Regions from separate parts of the Bacillus sp. FJAT-45066 genome, predicted to be linked through region 3. Evidence: a T-box and tRNA genes for the amino acid it is inferred to sense, from the RefSeq annotation. Region 3 holds a T-box; the other regions hold tRNA genes.
What was found. A T-box is a leader RNA that pairs with one kind of tRNA and senses whether it is charged. The one in region 3 lies ahead of argS (arginine--tRNA ligase), so its partner is inferred to be a tRNA-Arg.

Region 1: it encodes a tRNA-Arg, which carries the amino acid that the T-box ahead of argS (arginine--tRNA ligase) is inferred to sense. The anticodon was not compared.
Region 2: it encodes a tRNA-Arg, which carries the amino acid that the T-box ahead of argS (arginine--tRNA ligase) is inferred to sense. The anticodon was not compared.

What each region holds. Positions count from the first base shown of each region.
Region 1 is NZ_NISQ01000001.1:258,235-263,563, reverse strand. Features, by position in the region: gene clpX (ATP-dependent protease ATP-binding subunit ClpX) at 1-627, opposite strand, end outside; gene tig (trigger factor) at 913-2,199, opposite strand; gene CDZ92_RS01280 (tetratricopeptide repeat protein) at 2,444-3,454, opposite strand; tRNA gene CDZ92_RS01275 (tRNA-Arg) at 3,659-3,735, opposite strand; gene CDZ92_RS01270 (metallophosphoesterase family protein) at 3,898-4,401, opposite strand; gene CDZ92_RS01265 (XTP/dITP diphosphatase) at 4,422-5,012, opposite strand; gene rph (ribonuclease PH) at 5,009-5,329, opposite strand, start outside.
Region 2 is NZ_NISQ01000001.1:3,698,443-3,703,771, reverse strand. Features, by position in the region: gene CDZ92_RS18465 (sugar-binding transcriptional regulator) at 1-939, opposite strand, end outside; gene CDZ92_RS18460 (glutaredoxin family protein) at 1,097-1,339, opposite strand; gene rpoN (RNA polymerase factor sigma-54) at 1,353-2,663, opposite strand; tRNA gene CDZ92_RS18450 (tRNA-Arg) at 3,225-3,302, opposite strand; gene clpP (ATP-dependent Clp endopeptidase proteolytic subunit ClpP) at 3,625-4,206, shown strand; gene CDZ92_RS18440 (HPr family phosphocarrier protein) at 4,609-4,866, opposite strand; gene whiA (DNA-binding protein WhiA) at 4,901-5,329, opposite strand, start outside.
Region 3 is NZ_NISQ01000001.1:364,058-369,386, reverse strand. Features, by position in the region: gene CDZ92_RS01770 (replication-associated recombination protein A) at 294-1,565, shown strand; T-box leader at 1,616-1,831, shown strand; gene argS (arginine--tRNA ligase) at 1,877-3,565, shown strand; gene CDZ92_RS01760 (RsfA family transcriptional regulator) at 3,802-4,482, shown strand; gene CDZ92_RS01755 (hypothetical protein) at 4,529-4,843, opposite strand; gene CDZ92_RS01750 (alpha/beta fold hydrolase) at 5,113-5,329, opposite strand, start outside.

The DNA of each region.
Region 1 (5,329 bases), 110 kb from region 3:
CAGTAAAGCTTGTTGAACACCTTCACCTGAAACATCACGAGTGATCGATGGGTTTTCAGATTTACGTGCTACCTTATCAATTTCGTCAATGTAAATGATACCTTTTTCTGCTTTTTCTACATCATAATCGGCCGCTTGGATTAATTTTAAAAGAATGTTCTCTACATCTTCTCCTACATAACCAGCTTCAGTTAATGATGTCGCATCTGCGATAGCAAATGGTACATTTAAAATACGAGCTAACGTTTGTGCAAGTAATGTTTTACCACTACCAGTTGGACCGATTAGGGCAATATTACTTTTAGCTAATTCTACTTCATCAATTTTACTATTTGAGTTAATACGCTTGTAATGGTTGTAAACCGCTACTGATAGCGCCTTTTTAGCAGACTCTTGCCCAATTACGTACTCATCAAGAATTTGACGAATTTCTTTAGGTTTTGGCACATCTTTAAACTCTACTTCTTCTTCTGTACCTAATTCTTCTTCTACGATTTCTGTGCATAATTCAATACACTCATCACATATGTATACTCCTGGACCAGCTACTAATTTTCTAACTTGGTCTTGGGTTTTCCCACAAAAAGAACATTTTAATTGTCCTTTTTCATCGTTAAACTTAAACATAATGTTTCACCCCTTATCATTTCTCTCTCATCTCGTCCATCTGCTTTTATAAATATTCTATTATTATGTACTGCATTTTACCACATCTTTACTTAACAATGGTAATAATATCTCTTTAAAACATTATGTATGGACTTTAAAAATAGAGTCTGTACTATTGTATCCATCCTTATATGAAATAACACACGCAGAAGGAGTAGAAATGGCCGAAACTTAGAATGTAAATATTAATTTATTGTACAAAACAAGGCACGAGTTAAATCGCGCCTTGTTTCTTATTTACTATTATGCAACATCTTTACTGTTTTCTACAAGTAGATCCATTGCTTTTCTAATTTTTAAATCTTCTTTTACGCCTTCAATGCTACCTAATGCTTGTTTAATTTGTTCAATAGGCATGTTGTACATTGCAGACATTTTTTCTAACTCTTCGTTCGCTTCTTCTTCCGTAACTTCAATGTTTTCTGCTACTGCAATCGCTTCTAATGTTAAGTTCATTTTTACGCGTTTAGCAGCATCTTCTTTCATTTGTCCACGAAGAGCTTCTTCGTCTTGACCTGAGAATTGGAAGTAAAGTTCAAGATTCATACCTTGCATTTGAAGGCGTTGTTCGAATTCGCGAACCATACGGTCAACTTCTGTGTTAACCATTGCTTCTGGAATTTCTACTTCTGCATTTTCAGTAGCTTTTTCCACTAAAGTATCTTTTAAGTGGTTTTCAGCATCTTGCTTTTTAGAAGTTTCTAAACGCTCTCTTGTTTTTGCTTTAAGTTGTTCTAAAGATTCTACTTCTTCATCAACTTCTTTAGCAAACTCATCGTCTAATGCTGGTAATTCTTTTGTTTTGATTTCATGTACAGTAACTTTGAATACAGCTGGTTGACCAGCTAAGTTTTCAGCATGGTACTCTTCAGGGAAAGTTACTTCTACGTCTTTTTCTACTCCAGCTTCTAAACCAACTAATTGATCTTCAAAACCTGGAATGAATTGACCAGAACCAATTTCAAGGGAGTAGTTTTCACCTTTTCCACCTTCAAATGCTTCATCGTTAACGAAACCTTCGAAATCCATTACTACTGTGTCGCCGTTTTCAACTGCGCCACTTTCTTTTACAACAAGCTCAGCTTGACGCTCTTGTAATGTTTTTAATTCTGCATCTACTTCTTCGTCTGTTACAGTAGCTTCTAATCGTTCTACCTCTAACCCTTTGTAGTCGCCTAATTTAACTTCTGGCTTAACAATAACTTTAGCAGTGAAAACTAAAGGTTGGTTTTTAGCCATATCTTGAACATCGATTTCTGGACGATCTACTGGCTCAATTCCAGCTTCAACAATTGCACTAGCATATGCTTCTGGAAGAATGATGTCTAGAGCGTCTTGGAATAAAGATTCCACGCCGAAACGTTGTTCAAACATTCCACGAGGCATTTTCCCTTTACGGAAACCTGGAACATTAACTTTTTGTACTACCTTTTTAAAAGCTTCGTCAAGACCTTTATTAACAGTTTCTGCATCAACTTCTACTGTTAATACGCCTTCATTACCTTCTAATTTTTCCCATTTTGCAGACATTGATTTTCCCTCCAACAATCTATTTTCGAAATGATAATGGTCAGTCTAACCTAATGAAACTAACATTACCTATTCTGCACACTACTTATATGTAGGTGGTACATGTACATAGCGATTAAATTTTCCCTATGTCATAAGGTCTAATTACTGTATTCCCATATCTACATAAATTTAAAATATGATTTATATACAGTTTACAACCATTATATTATAACACATGATTCTTTTTCTTCAACAATAACGATTATAATTGTAAATATGAAAATTCTTCAAGTTTTACAATTGTATCTCTGATTGTGGATAGTTGATTTATGTCCACATCGTAATCTAGTGCAACATGGTCAAGTTCCGCAGTAAAACCGTAATATTCGTTTCCTAAACTATGTAATGCCGCAGCCCATACTTTAGCGTTTTCCCCTTCTAATGTAAGCGGAAAAAGTACAGCATGTAAACGAACAATCATATCCTGTAGTGTGTCAAACATTGTAGGATTGTTCGAGTTTATTTTATCATCAAGAATAGACTCCACACTTAGTAAAAATGATGACTTTGTATCAAAATTTAGTTCAATTGGCTTTACTTTAATTGTTCGACTAAGCTTTTGAACGGTAACTTCTATATTCCATTCTTGTTCCATTAGAACATTCAATAAAAATGTTTTTAATACTGGATGTCGATTGGAATCCTCTAAGTAATTTAATATGTATTCTTTATACGGTCGTACGTGTAAATGTTTTAGTTGTTGAATGATCATATATTGTTTTTGAGTGTCGCCATTTATTAATTCGTCTATTTGAAGCTGACCATCTTTTGTTTCGTCTTTTAGTTTTTCGCTCTGTTCTTCATATGGAAGCATCTTTCTTGCAAATTCTAAAAGTTGATAAAACGTTTGTGCTTGTTGGGCTGGTATTCTTTCTTCTTGAAGGATTGCTTCAATCGTGAGTTTCACTTCTTCATACTCTTTTAATTGGATGAGGATCGTGATATACATTTGTAATGTATGAAAATAGTCTCCAATGTCTTCTTGTAATAGTCTTTTGCACCTTTGTTTCGCTTCCTGTAAGTCTCCTGTTTCCATTAGGCAAACGATGATACCTAATTCCACTTCTGCAGGTGCAAATTCAAAGTCTTGTGCTTCTTCGAATAGCTTTAAGGCGTCATGAAAATTTTTTTGCTTCATTGTTTCCATCGCTTTTTCGAGCAATCGTTGTTTTAGGTTAGGGAATTGTACGATATTTTGTTTGTCTTTTTTCATTGATCTGTACCACCCTGTTTTTTTTGTGAATTATTTGTTTAAAGTTTATCAGTAGTTGGTGGAGAGTACAAGGTGCTTTTAGTAGATAGTAATTAGAAGTTGGCTGTTAGGGGTTAGCTTATGTAGAAAAATAAAAACACCACAGAATTAAATTTATCAACACTCTTTGCAAAGTGCTCATAAACAAAATTCTATGGTGTAAAATGGCGTCCCAGGAGGGATTCGAACCCCCGACACACGCCTTAGAAGGGCGTTGCTCTATCCAGCTGAGCTACTGGGACATATTATGTTTAGGTCTTAACTTGTTAGCAATTTTTTCATGTTAACTAGCAGCGACAAGATTTATTATAGGAGAACCAAATAATAAAGTCAACACTTTTTCGTAAATTTTTCTACCATAATTTTTATAAGTCAGGGAAGTATTAATACTTCCCTGTTAAATATTAGTTTTTAAAAGAAAAAGATTTTAACAAATGACCTATTTCATTATAGTAAAGTACTGAAAAATCATTATCACTATACTCTAGTATAACATAGGATTGGTCCTTTGTCATACGAGGAAGTAGGATACTGCCTGGATTAATAAATAATATGCCATCTACCATCTCAGTCCCTGCAATATGAGAGTGTCCGAAACAAACAACTCTAGCACCTACTTCTTCCGCTCTATATTTTATTGGCATTAACGTTGATTTCACTTGATGTAGATGACCGTGTGTTATGTAAAAACGTACACCATTTACATCTTTCGTTAATTCTTGCGGATAATTCGAATCATAGTCACAGTTACCACGAACACTTTCATAATGTTTCATTGCTTCACTGTTTGCAGCTAACTCTGAATCCCCACAATGAAACAGTGCATTAACTTCAGGCGAATGCCTTTTTGCTATTTCTTTTAACAGTTCCTCATCGCCATGATTATCACTTATTATTAATACTTTCATGGAATAAAATCTCCTTGATTTTACAGTTTCTCCCAACGTTTTTCCAATCGTTCTATCGCTCTTGCACGATGGCTAATTTTATTTTTTTCTTCTTTTGAAAGTTGAGCCATCGTTTTATCTATTTCTTTTATATAAAAAATCGGATCATAACCAAAGCCATTTTCACCTTTTCGCTCTGAAGCTATAAACCCTTCACACGTTCCCCTTACCGTAAAACTTTCACCGTCTGGCATTGCAACTGCTAGTACGCAAACGAACCTGGCTGTTCTTTTTTCCGCAGGAACACCTTGCAATTTTTCTAACACTTTATCTATGTTTGCTTCGTCACTTTTTTCATTCCCAGCATAGCGTGCTGAATAAACCCCAGGTTCTCCATCTAAAGCATCCACTTCCAAACCAGAGTCATCGGCTATAACTACTACGTTAAGTGTTTTAGAAACTTCTGTAGCCTTAAGGAGCGCGTTTTCCTCAAATGTCGTACCTGTTTCTTCTACGTCTTGTATTTCTGGAAAGTCTTTTAATGATTTTACTGAATACCCTTTAGCTGAAAAAATATTTTGAAATTCTTTTACTTTGCCTTTATTATTTGTAGCAATTATTAACTCTTTCATTTCCCATCACCTATTAATGTAGCAATTTCACCTAACGCTTCTTTTTGGTGCTCTATTAATTCTAATATTCCTTCTTCTGCTAAGTCGAGAAGGTTATTTAATTGACTACGTGAGAATGTAGCTTCTTCACCAGTACCTTGGACCTCCACTAGCTCTAATTTTCCATTCATTATAACATTCATATCCACATTTGCTTTTGAATCTTCTATGTAATTTAAGTCTAAAATCTCGCCATGTTCTGGGTCAACGCCTACTGAAGTTGCCGCTAAAAAGTTATGAACAGGTAACTTCTTTATTTTTTTATCTTTTAAAAGTTT
Region 2 (5,329 bases), 3.3 Mb from region 3:
TGCTTTTGCCTTAGATGCTCCTCCAGCGACAGCGATTACCGTTTCTATTTTTTCCAATTCAGCAAGTTGCATTCCAACTGTTTTTACTTTATGAACAACTTCTCCTTGTTCATTAAAATAATAGCCAAACGCTTCGGCAACTGCCTGTTTTTGCTCGATCGTAGCTACTTTAGCTTGATCAGTTTTTCGACGTTCTGCCATCGTTTTAGCGTCCCCTATACTGTGAACGACCATACTACATTTTTTAATGAGGGAAAGTACCTCTTTAATCGAAGGTTCTTCAATCATCGTTTGGTAGGATGCGTTACTTAGTTCATCAGGAATGTGTAGTAAACGATAGCTTCCTAATGCTTTTTCAGCCATTGAGGCACAAATGGTGTTTGCTTGATTTTGTACATTCTCTCCAAGGCCACCTCGAGCTGGTACGAAAAGAAGTTCACGATTTTTAGCATCCGGTTTCATCATCTCTGCAACTGCAGCAATCGTTGTGCCACCCGCAACTCCGATAATATTCTCTGCATGGAATCGTTCTCTCATACATGTGACACATGCGCGTCCCATCTCTTTTTTCACCCAAGGAGATGTATCACTATCTCCAGCAACAACGACAACATTAGGTAGATGAAGTGTTTTTTTTACTTTTTCTTCTAAGTGTTTAAGTCCGAAGACTTCCTTCATCATTTCTTCTAACTTTTGCATGAGTACTGTACCCTCTTGCGTTAACGTCATACCGGATGAGTGTACAAGAAGTAAGTTTTGCGATTTTAAAAAATCGACTTCACTCCGGAGTACTCGTTCGCTCAAACCTAAGTTGACCGACAAAGCTCTTCTTCCAATTGGCTGCATTAATCGTATGTAGCGTAAAATCTCGTAACGTTTCTGCATAATGGAAAGAAGATCGGGTAACAATTTCTTTTGTACTTCAATTAACTCTCTCATGATAGCTACCCCTTTTAGTGGTTCATTATTCTTAAAAATGATATGATGGACGTTTTCCGTCCCTCTATGACATATTATGTCCCACCACTAATAAAAAAAATTCACCTTTGCTACATCTTGATTGTAACAAAGATGAAACCCTTATTGCAACTAGGTTTTACCCCAATTTTTCATGTAAACGTTTTCTTATGTCTTCTTTGTGAAAAATTCCTTCTGCATAAACTTCTCCATCGTTCTCGAGTACTGGAATTCTAATTTGATATAACTCTAACAATGCATCATCTTTATAAATATCTACTTCTTTAAATGTAAACTCATACTCTTTTTGCAAATCTTCCACTATCACTTTTGCCTTATCACAAAGCGAACAATTTTCTTTAGTATATAGAATAAATTCCAATTTAACTCACCTTTCAATCGTACCTTTTCCTCATGGAAGAAGATGGAATTCCGAGAATGTCCCGATATTTTGCCACTGTCCTTCGCGAGATATCTATATGATAATCTTTCTTCATTATAGTTGTCAGCTTTTGATCGGATAACGGTTTTCGTTTATCTTCCCCATCGACTAATTTTTGTAGCACTTGATGGACTTGCTTAGACGATTTATCTTCAGCGTATACCGTTGCTACACCTTGACTAAAGAAGTGCTTTAATTCATATAGTCCGAATGGAGTTTGAACATATTTATCTTTCGTCGCTCGACTTACTGTAGATTCGTGCACTTGAAGCCTTTGGGCAATCATTTTCAGTGTTAACGGTTTCAAAAATTCAGGGCCATTTAAGAAAAAACTTTGTTGCAAGGTCACTATTTCCTCCATAACTCCTACAAGTGTTTTTTTCCTGTAATCTATACTTCGAATGAGCCATTGGCAATGCTTCATTTTTTCTTCCAAATAATCGTTCGCTTCTTTTTTCAAGGCTCTTTGATATAAGCGATTGACCGTTAACTGTGGTAAAAATTCGTCATTCACGCCAACTAGCCAATCTCCATTTATTTTTTGTACCATCAAGTCAGGAACAATATATTTCGGTTGTTCTCTCGTTTCATATTGTTGACCTGGTCGTGGATTTAAAGTCGTGATCAAATCAAAGAGGTGTTGGACTTCTTTTAATGTAATTTCATATTTTTTTGATATTGTTTTGAACGTTTTTTGCGAAAGTAAGTCAAAATCGTTTTCAATAATTCGTTCAGCCAGTAGTTCACGGTTGTCCATACTTTTTAGCTGAAGAAGTAAGCATTCTTTTAGATTTCTTGCACCTATACCTGATGGATCGAGATTTTGTATGGTTTGTATCGCTTTTTGTACTTCTACTTCTTGTTTCCGAAGTTGCTTTGCAATGAAAGTTGTTTCTTCCGTGATATAGCCGTTTTTGTCGATATAGTCTAGCATGGCTTGTAATGTCGCATGCTCTTGTTTTGATAAGTGTAAGTCAAGTAATTGTGCCTTTATATGATCATGTAATGTTTCGCCTTGATAGCTAACATTTTCAATGGAAAATTCGTTTGAGTTGATGCTCGTAGTACGATTTCTAATTGGATGTGTGTTTGTAAATGTTTCTTTTAGATCAAGTAACGGATTTTCTAATACTTGTTCTTGTATATATGTCGCAAGTTCGATTGTGGAATATTGAAGTAATGAAATGGCTTGCTTTAATTCTTGAGTCATCGCAAGCTTTAACGTTTGCATTTGATATAGACCGACATCTTGTTTCATCTTCATCGCTATTCCTCCTCCACTTATCTATTTTACATGAGATACGTAGCATATGGTATAGAAAATATATGGTATGTAAGGCCATTATCCTAGTAATTATTATATACGAGGTAGATAGAAGAATTATGTTAGTTATTGTGGGTTTGTGGGGATTTTTTTAAAAAATGATGTGTAAAAGGCCAATGTTGATTTCCGTGCAAGGCTTCGCTTTCCGCGGGCGGTAAAAAGGAAGGTTATTTTCACTGTCGTGAAAAAACCTACTCCTCGGCGCAAGCGCCTGTGGGATCTCCCGTTCCCCGCTTCTCCCGCAGGACAAGGAAGGCTACGGGAGCGATGCATCCTTCGTAAGGAAATGCGATAGCATTTTCGAGGAGTCTCAGTCTTGCACGGAAATCAACAGGTAAGTATTTAAATATCAACACTACGCTTTAACATAGCTGAAAAAAATAAAAACCTAGTGCGCCGACACTAGGTTGGTTGTTTATTGGATGTTGCGGCACTTGTCCGCTACAAAAAAATTATAACAAGAATATATGTAGCATACTAGTTTAAATATTTTCCAATCAATGGCGCGCTCGAAGGGATTCGAACCCCCGTCAGACATGGTACCGGAAACCACCGCTCTATCCCCTGAGCTACGAGCGCACGTATATAATGCAATGAAAATATTATATGTCATATAAAGAGTGAAAACAAGATAAAAAGCTTTTAATGGTTAGTTACTAGTGGCTAGTGCATAGTGGCTAGTATTGTTTCCATTTCCTAATCACTAATTACTAACAACTAACCACTAAAGAAGTTTATTTTTACGTGGAATGGATATGATGTATAGGGGTAGAAAAATGTATCGTATTTTGCGATGGTTTTTATTTGACCATTCTTGACCTTATATGTATGATAAAAGTACATAAGGAAATTATTTTCCTGACTTATTTTAACGGAACTATGAGAAGGAGGAAAAGTGAAAATGAACTTAATTCCTACAGTTATTGAACAAACAAGCCGCGGCGAGCGCGCATATGACATTTATTCTCGTCTTTTAAAAGACCGCATTATTATGCTAGGTAGCGCAATCGATGATAACGTTGCAAACTCCATCGTTTCTCAGTTGTTATTTTTAGCAGCGGAAGATCCGGAGAAAGATATTTCTTTATACATTAACTCTCCAGGTGGATCAATTTCAGCTGGTATGGCAATTTATGATACGATGAACTTCATTAAGCCTGACGTGAGCACAATGTGTGTTGGTATGGCTGCATCGATGGGAGCATTCTTATTATCAGCTGGTGCAAAGGGCAAGCGTTTCTGCTTACCGAACAGTGAAGTGATGATTCACCAACCTCTTGGTGGAGCACAAGGTCAAGCGACGGAAATTGAGATTGCTGCGAAACGTATTCTTTTCTTACGTGAGAAGTTAAATGGTATTCTTGCAGAAAATACTGGTCAACCTATGGAAGTAATCGGGCGTGATACGGAACGCGACAACTTCATGACTGCTGACCGTGCGTTAGAGTATGGATTGATTGATAAGGTTATTAGAAATAGCTAGAATTTAAAGGATTGTATGGTCCAGTTTCTTCACTTTTTGGTGGGGAAACTGGATTTTTTATGTTAGATCATTCTAATTCTTTTCTATACACAGTTTATTAACAGTTTACTTTGCAATCGGGAGGTATACTTGGTTTTATCAGCGAAAATGTGAATTTTATCGGCGAAAACTCGGTTTTTATCGGCGAAATCTAAATATTTATCAGCGAAAATATAGATTTAATCGGCGTTGACCACCTATTTATCGGCGAAGCTACTGTTTTATCGGCGATTCAGTTCAAATATCGGCGCTGATTATAATTCTATGGATCATAACCTCAATAAATAAAAAACAACACCCTCAAAAAAGGTGTTGTTCTATTTTCAATTCATCACTAAGGTTTTCCTAACCCCTAATCACTAATTATCCTTCTTGCTCCACAAACTTCACCAATGCGTCTAATGCTTCTTGCTCGTCGTGGCCGTCTGTGATTAGGGTGATTGTTGCACCTGAACTTACTGCTAAACTCATTAAGCCCATGATGCTTTTGGCATTTACTTTTTTACCGTCTTTTTCTAAGAAAATATCGGCTGTGTAACGGTTTGCCTCTTGAACGAAAAGAGCAGCTGGGCGTGCTTGTAATCCTGTTTTTAATCCTACTTGTACTTGTTTATTAACCATGTCTTTTTCCTCCTCTAAATCTATCTTTAAAAGGTTAAACTTTTTCCCCTGCGCGAAGTTTATCGGCAATTTCATCTATTTTTCGTAGGCGGTGGTTGATTCCGGACTTACTGATGGTACCACTTGAAACCATTTCGCCTAGTTCTTTCAAAGTCACGTCTTGATACGTAACGCGTAGTTCCGCAATTTCTCTAAGTTTATCAGGCAAAATTTGTAGACCAGCTGATTCATCGATATAACGAATGTTTTCTACTTGGCGTATTGCGGCGCTAATTGTTTTGTTTAAGTTGGCTGTTTCGCAGTTTACTAGCCTGTTAACAGAGTTACGCATGTCACGAACAATTCGAATGTCTTCAAACTTCAAGAGCGCTTGGTGAGCACCCATTATATTTAGTAATTCTACGATTTTTTCGGCTTCTTTTAAATAGTTGATGAAGCCTTTTTTCCGTTCTAATGTTTTACT
Region 3 (5,329 bases):
CTTATCGTTTAATGAAAAACGTTTTTAGTATCCTCAAAATGTTGTATGTTCGCATTTCGTGTTAGATAAACAAACGTGTGACTATTTGTAATTTGTTTTTCGCTATAGTAAACATACATGATGAAACTTATCCGTTCATTAAACCTACGCTATTATAGCATATTTAAAAGTGTATTTCATTTCAAACAATGAAGGTTTGTATGGTAGATTATAATTACGTTAGTTTAAATAGTTTATCAATCGACGTCAAAGATTTTGCTTACACGAAAAGAAAGATTAAGCAGGTGAAAAGCATGAGTAAAAAACCGTTAGCATTTCAGATGCGACCGAAGACGATAGAGGAAATTGTTGGACAAGACCATCTTGTTGGAGAAGGAAAAATCATTCATCGAATGGTAAAAGCAAAACATTTATCATCCATGATATTATATGGCCCTCCAGGTATAGGGAAAACTTCAATAGCCACAGCGATTGCAGGCAGTACGAATTACGCTTTTCGAACATTAAATGCTGTTGTTCATAATAAGAAAGATATGGAGATAGTTGTACAAGAAGCAAAAATGTCTGGTGGAATCATACTGATTTTGGATGAAGTTCATAGACTTGATAAAGGAAAACAAGACTTTTTGCTTCCTCATTTAGAGAGCGGATTAGTTACGTTAATCGGGGCAACTACTAGTAATCCTTATCATGCCATTAACCCAGCCATTCGAAGCAGATGTCAAATATTCGAATTAAAGCCTCTTTTTCCTAATCAAATTAAGGAAGTTTTATATAGAGCTTTGAAAGATACCTCCAGAGGGCTTGGTGAGTATAACGTTATCATCACGGATGATGCGCTAAACCATTTAGCTACCGCATGCGGAGGAGACGTCAGGTCGGCATTAAATGCGTTGGAACTTGCGGTGATTTCTACTACAAATGACAAGAGTGAAGCAGAAATCACGTTGAATATTGTGGAAGAATGTTTGCAAAAGAAAAGCTTTTACCATGATAAAGATGGTGACGGTCATTACGATGTATTGTCTGCATTTCAAAAGTCGATCCGCGGAAGCGATGTGGATGCAGCCATTCATTACTTAGCAAGACTAATTGAAGCTGGCGACTTAACTAGTATTGGGCGAAGGCTTCTTATTATCGCGTATGAAGACATTGGTTTGGCAAGTCCGCAAGCTGGTTCACGAACATTGGCTGCCATTGAATCAGCGGAACGTGTTGGTTTTCCAGAAGCAAGAATACCTTTAGCAAATGCAGTAGTTGAATTATGTTTGTCTCCAAAATCAAACTCTGCCTACAAAGCGTTAGATCAAGCTCTAGCAGATATTCGTTCAGGACATGTTGGAGAAATCCCTTTACATTTAAAAGATGCTCATTATAAAGGAGCGAAAGATTTAGGTCGAGGTGTAGAGTATCAATACCCTCATGATTTTGAAGGTGGCTGGGTAAAGCAGCAATATTTACCTGACTTATTGAAAGCAAAGAAATACTATGTGCCAAAACAATCAGGTCAAGAAAAGAGCTTCCATGCTATTTACGAAAAATTAGAAGAATTGAAAAAGAAATAAACATACCTATTGTAACTTTCCATTTTTTTGATTATAATAGCTAAAATTATATGTGATCAATGAGGAAGAGAGTAGTCTAGCAGATATTTAAAGCGAGTTAGGGATGGTGGGAGCCTAATAGTTTACGCTAAGATGAACCGCACTTCTGAGAAGCAACTCGAACCGATAGTAGAGCTTGCCGGGGAACGCCCCCGTTAACAACGAAAGTAGGTTTCAATCTTTTTGAAACAAACAGAGTGGTACCGCGGGTAAATCTCGTCTCTTTTTCAGAGGCGGGATTTTTTTGTTTTATTTAAAAAGGAGGAAAAACAATGGACTATAGTAAACTGTATGCAAAAGTCATCCATGAACAAGTAAAAGATACCTTATCATTAGTAGAAATAGAAAAACTCATCGAACACCCAAAATACGCACACCTTGGGGACCTGGCTTTCCCAGCTTTTATTTTATCAAAAACATTAAGAAAATCTCCAGTTGTCATTGCAAAAGAATTGGCTGACAAAATAAAACATGATGTATTTGAAAAAGTAGTCGCTGAAGGTCCATATGTAAATGTATATCTAAAAAAAGAATTAGTAAGTATTGGGGTTTTGGATAGTGTCCTTACAGAAGGAAATACTTACGGTTCCTTAACATTCGGAAACAGCGAAACGATTACGATCGACCTCTCCTCTCCGAATATAGCAAAACCATTTTCAATGGGGCACTTACGTTCAACTGTAATTGGAAATGCACTGGCCAATTTAGCCGAGAAATGTGGTTTTAAAACAGTAAGAATAAATCACTTAGGCGACTGGGGCACTCAGTTTGGAAAATTGATTGTGGCCTATCAATTATGGGGAAATGAACAGCAAGTTAGAAGTAATCCAATTAAAGAGTTACTAAGTTTATATGTGAAATTCCATGAAGAAGCTCTAGGAAATAAACAATTAGAAGACGAAGCAAGAAGTTGGTTTAAGAAATTAGAGGACGGTAACGAAGAAGCACTTTCTCTTTGGAAATGGTTCCATGATGAGTCTTTAAAAGAATTCAAAAAAATATATAAACTATTAAATATTCGTTTTGATAGTTTTAATGGAGAAGCGTTTTATAATGACAAAATGGGAGAAACGCTTGAATTATTAAAAGAAAAAGGTTTGTTAGAGACTTCCGATGGTGCTGAGATTGTTTCTCTTGAAGAATATAATCTTCCTCCTTGTTTAATAAAGAAATCAGATGGGGCAACATTATATGCTACCCGTGATTTAACAGCAGCACTTTACCGTCAAAAGGAGTATGGCTTTTCTAAAGCGTTGTATGTCGTTGGGCACGAACAAAGCCTTCATTTTCAACAAGTATTTAAAACATTAGGCAAAATGGGCTTTGCTTGGTCCAATGAAATGACACATATTCCATTTGGCTTTATTTTAAAGGATGGGAAAAAGATGTCTACTCGTAAAGGAAAAGTAGTTCTATTAGAAGAAGTGTTGAAAGAAGCTATTGACCTTGCTAAGAAAAATATTGAATCGAAAAACCCAAATTTAGCTTCAAGAAATAAAGTCGCTAAACAAGTTGGGGTTGGAGCCGTTATTTATCATGATTTAAAAAATGACCGCTTGAACAATATAGAATTTTCATTAGAAGAAATGCTTACGTTTGAAGGTAACACTGGTCCTTATGTGCAATATTCAAATGCTCGTGCTTTTTCCATCTTAAGAAAAGCACCAACCACAGCAGATGAGAAGCTTACTGGTCTTAGTGACGAATATAGTTGGTCCGTCATTAAATTATTAATGAAATTCCCGCTAGTTGTTGAAAAAAGTTTTGCAAACTATGATCCTTCTCAAATTACCAAATACTTATTTGAGCTTTCACAAGAATTTAATAAGTTTTACAGTCATGTAAAAGTATTAGAAGAAGGCCCCAAACTCAGCTCAAAACTTGCACTAGTAAAAGCAGTAACAATCGTACTCCAAGAAGGATTACACCTATTAGGAATGGAAGCTCCTGAAGAAATGTAAACTTTATTTTTAATTTTGGAAGAACTAGCTGTTGTTATCCGTGCAAGGCGGAGACTCCTGCGGGAGAAGCGGGGAGCGGGAGACCCCACAGACGAAGCCTTGCACGGAAAACAACAGCGGACTTTAACACAGCAAAAAATCTTTAATAGAAGAGGCCTATTATATAAAAAAAGTATATTTTCTCCCTAACCTGGCAACTATGGTAAAAAAATGTCGGTTTAAGGGGAGTGAAGAATATGACAAAAGTAAGACAAGATGCATGGTCACATGAAGAAGATCTATTATTAGCAGAAACAGTCCTACGATATATTCGTGATGGTGGAACACAGCTAGGTGCATTTGATGAAGTTGGAGATAAGCTTAACAGAACATCAGCTGCTTGTGGTTTTCGCTGGAACGCTGAAGTAAGAAAAAAGTACGAGCATGCTGTTTCCATTGCAAAAAAACAACGTAAAGAGAAAAAGCGTGCATTTGATAAAATGAAAAAGCAAGAAGAAAAACAACAAGCTCTTGCTACAACAGTTGTTGCACCTTCTGCAATGGAATTGCTACCAGTTTCATTTTCTAGAGCATATCAAGGAATAACTCAAAACATGGATCGTGAAACTATTACAGTGGAGGCATCAGAGGAGCTTACTCCTGTTCCACAAAGGACTAATCAAAATATAACACTCGATGATTGCATTTCCTTTTTAACAACATTCGAGCGAAATAATCAAAACGAATATGCAATGAAAATGGAAAATGAGAGACTCCAACGCGAAAATGCAGAACTAAAAAGGAAACATGATGAACTACTAGCAAAAGTTATTAAATTAGAGAAACAACAAGAGACGGTTCAAGAAGACTACCAAATGCTTGTTCAAATTATGGACCGCGCACGTAAATTAACTGGATTCGAAAATGAAGTAATGTAAAAATCCGTGGAATGAGTCCACGGATTTTTTCTTTTTAGTATAGTTATTATCCAATGATTGCGTAAATAATGAAGTAACATATGAAACATAAAATCGATCCTACTAAAAAAGGGCCAATTGTTAATGTCGCTTTTTCATGTTCCGGTTTGTAACTCCCTAGTAGGGCGTCAAAAACTGCGACCTGTGAGTTTTTCGATAGAGCATCCCCAGTTGAACCCATTAAAAAGGCAAAGAAAACAAAGAATAAAGAACCAAAAAACAATGTTGATAATAAATTTGTGTCAAAGAAAAAGGAAAATCCAAATAAAATTCCTAGTTCTACTACCAATACAATACCAACAAATAATAAGTATTTTTTCAAACATTGTCACCTCCATATAGCTTTTATAAAAATATACGTTTATAGTTGTAGAAAGTTTCAAATTTTCTGACTAAAAAAAAACAAAGAGGTACTGTTCATGAGAACAGCACCTCTTCATGACCTATACCATTAACAGTTTGCCATATAATAAAAAAATTCTTTATACACAAATGGACCGAATCCCAAATATTCTAAATGAGGGTCCATCTTTTTTTCAAAATGAGTATATAGAAAATACATCGTTGTATCTACCTCCTTTAGTTTAAGGGCTATTTTAATCTAGTGGATCTTTTCGGCAACCATTCATCTAATGGTTCTGGTAGCCCACCATCTTTAAAGCTCATGGATGTATGCCCACCACTTACAAGCTTGTATGTTTTATCTTTACTCGAAACTAGATTCATGATTGGATATGTTTGAGATTGTGGTACGAGTTTGTCATCTTTTGCGGATATTACTAATAAATTTGCGGTAATGTTTTCGAGG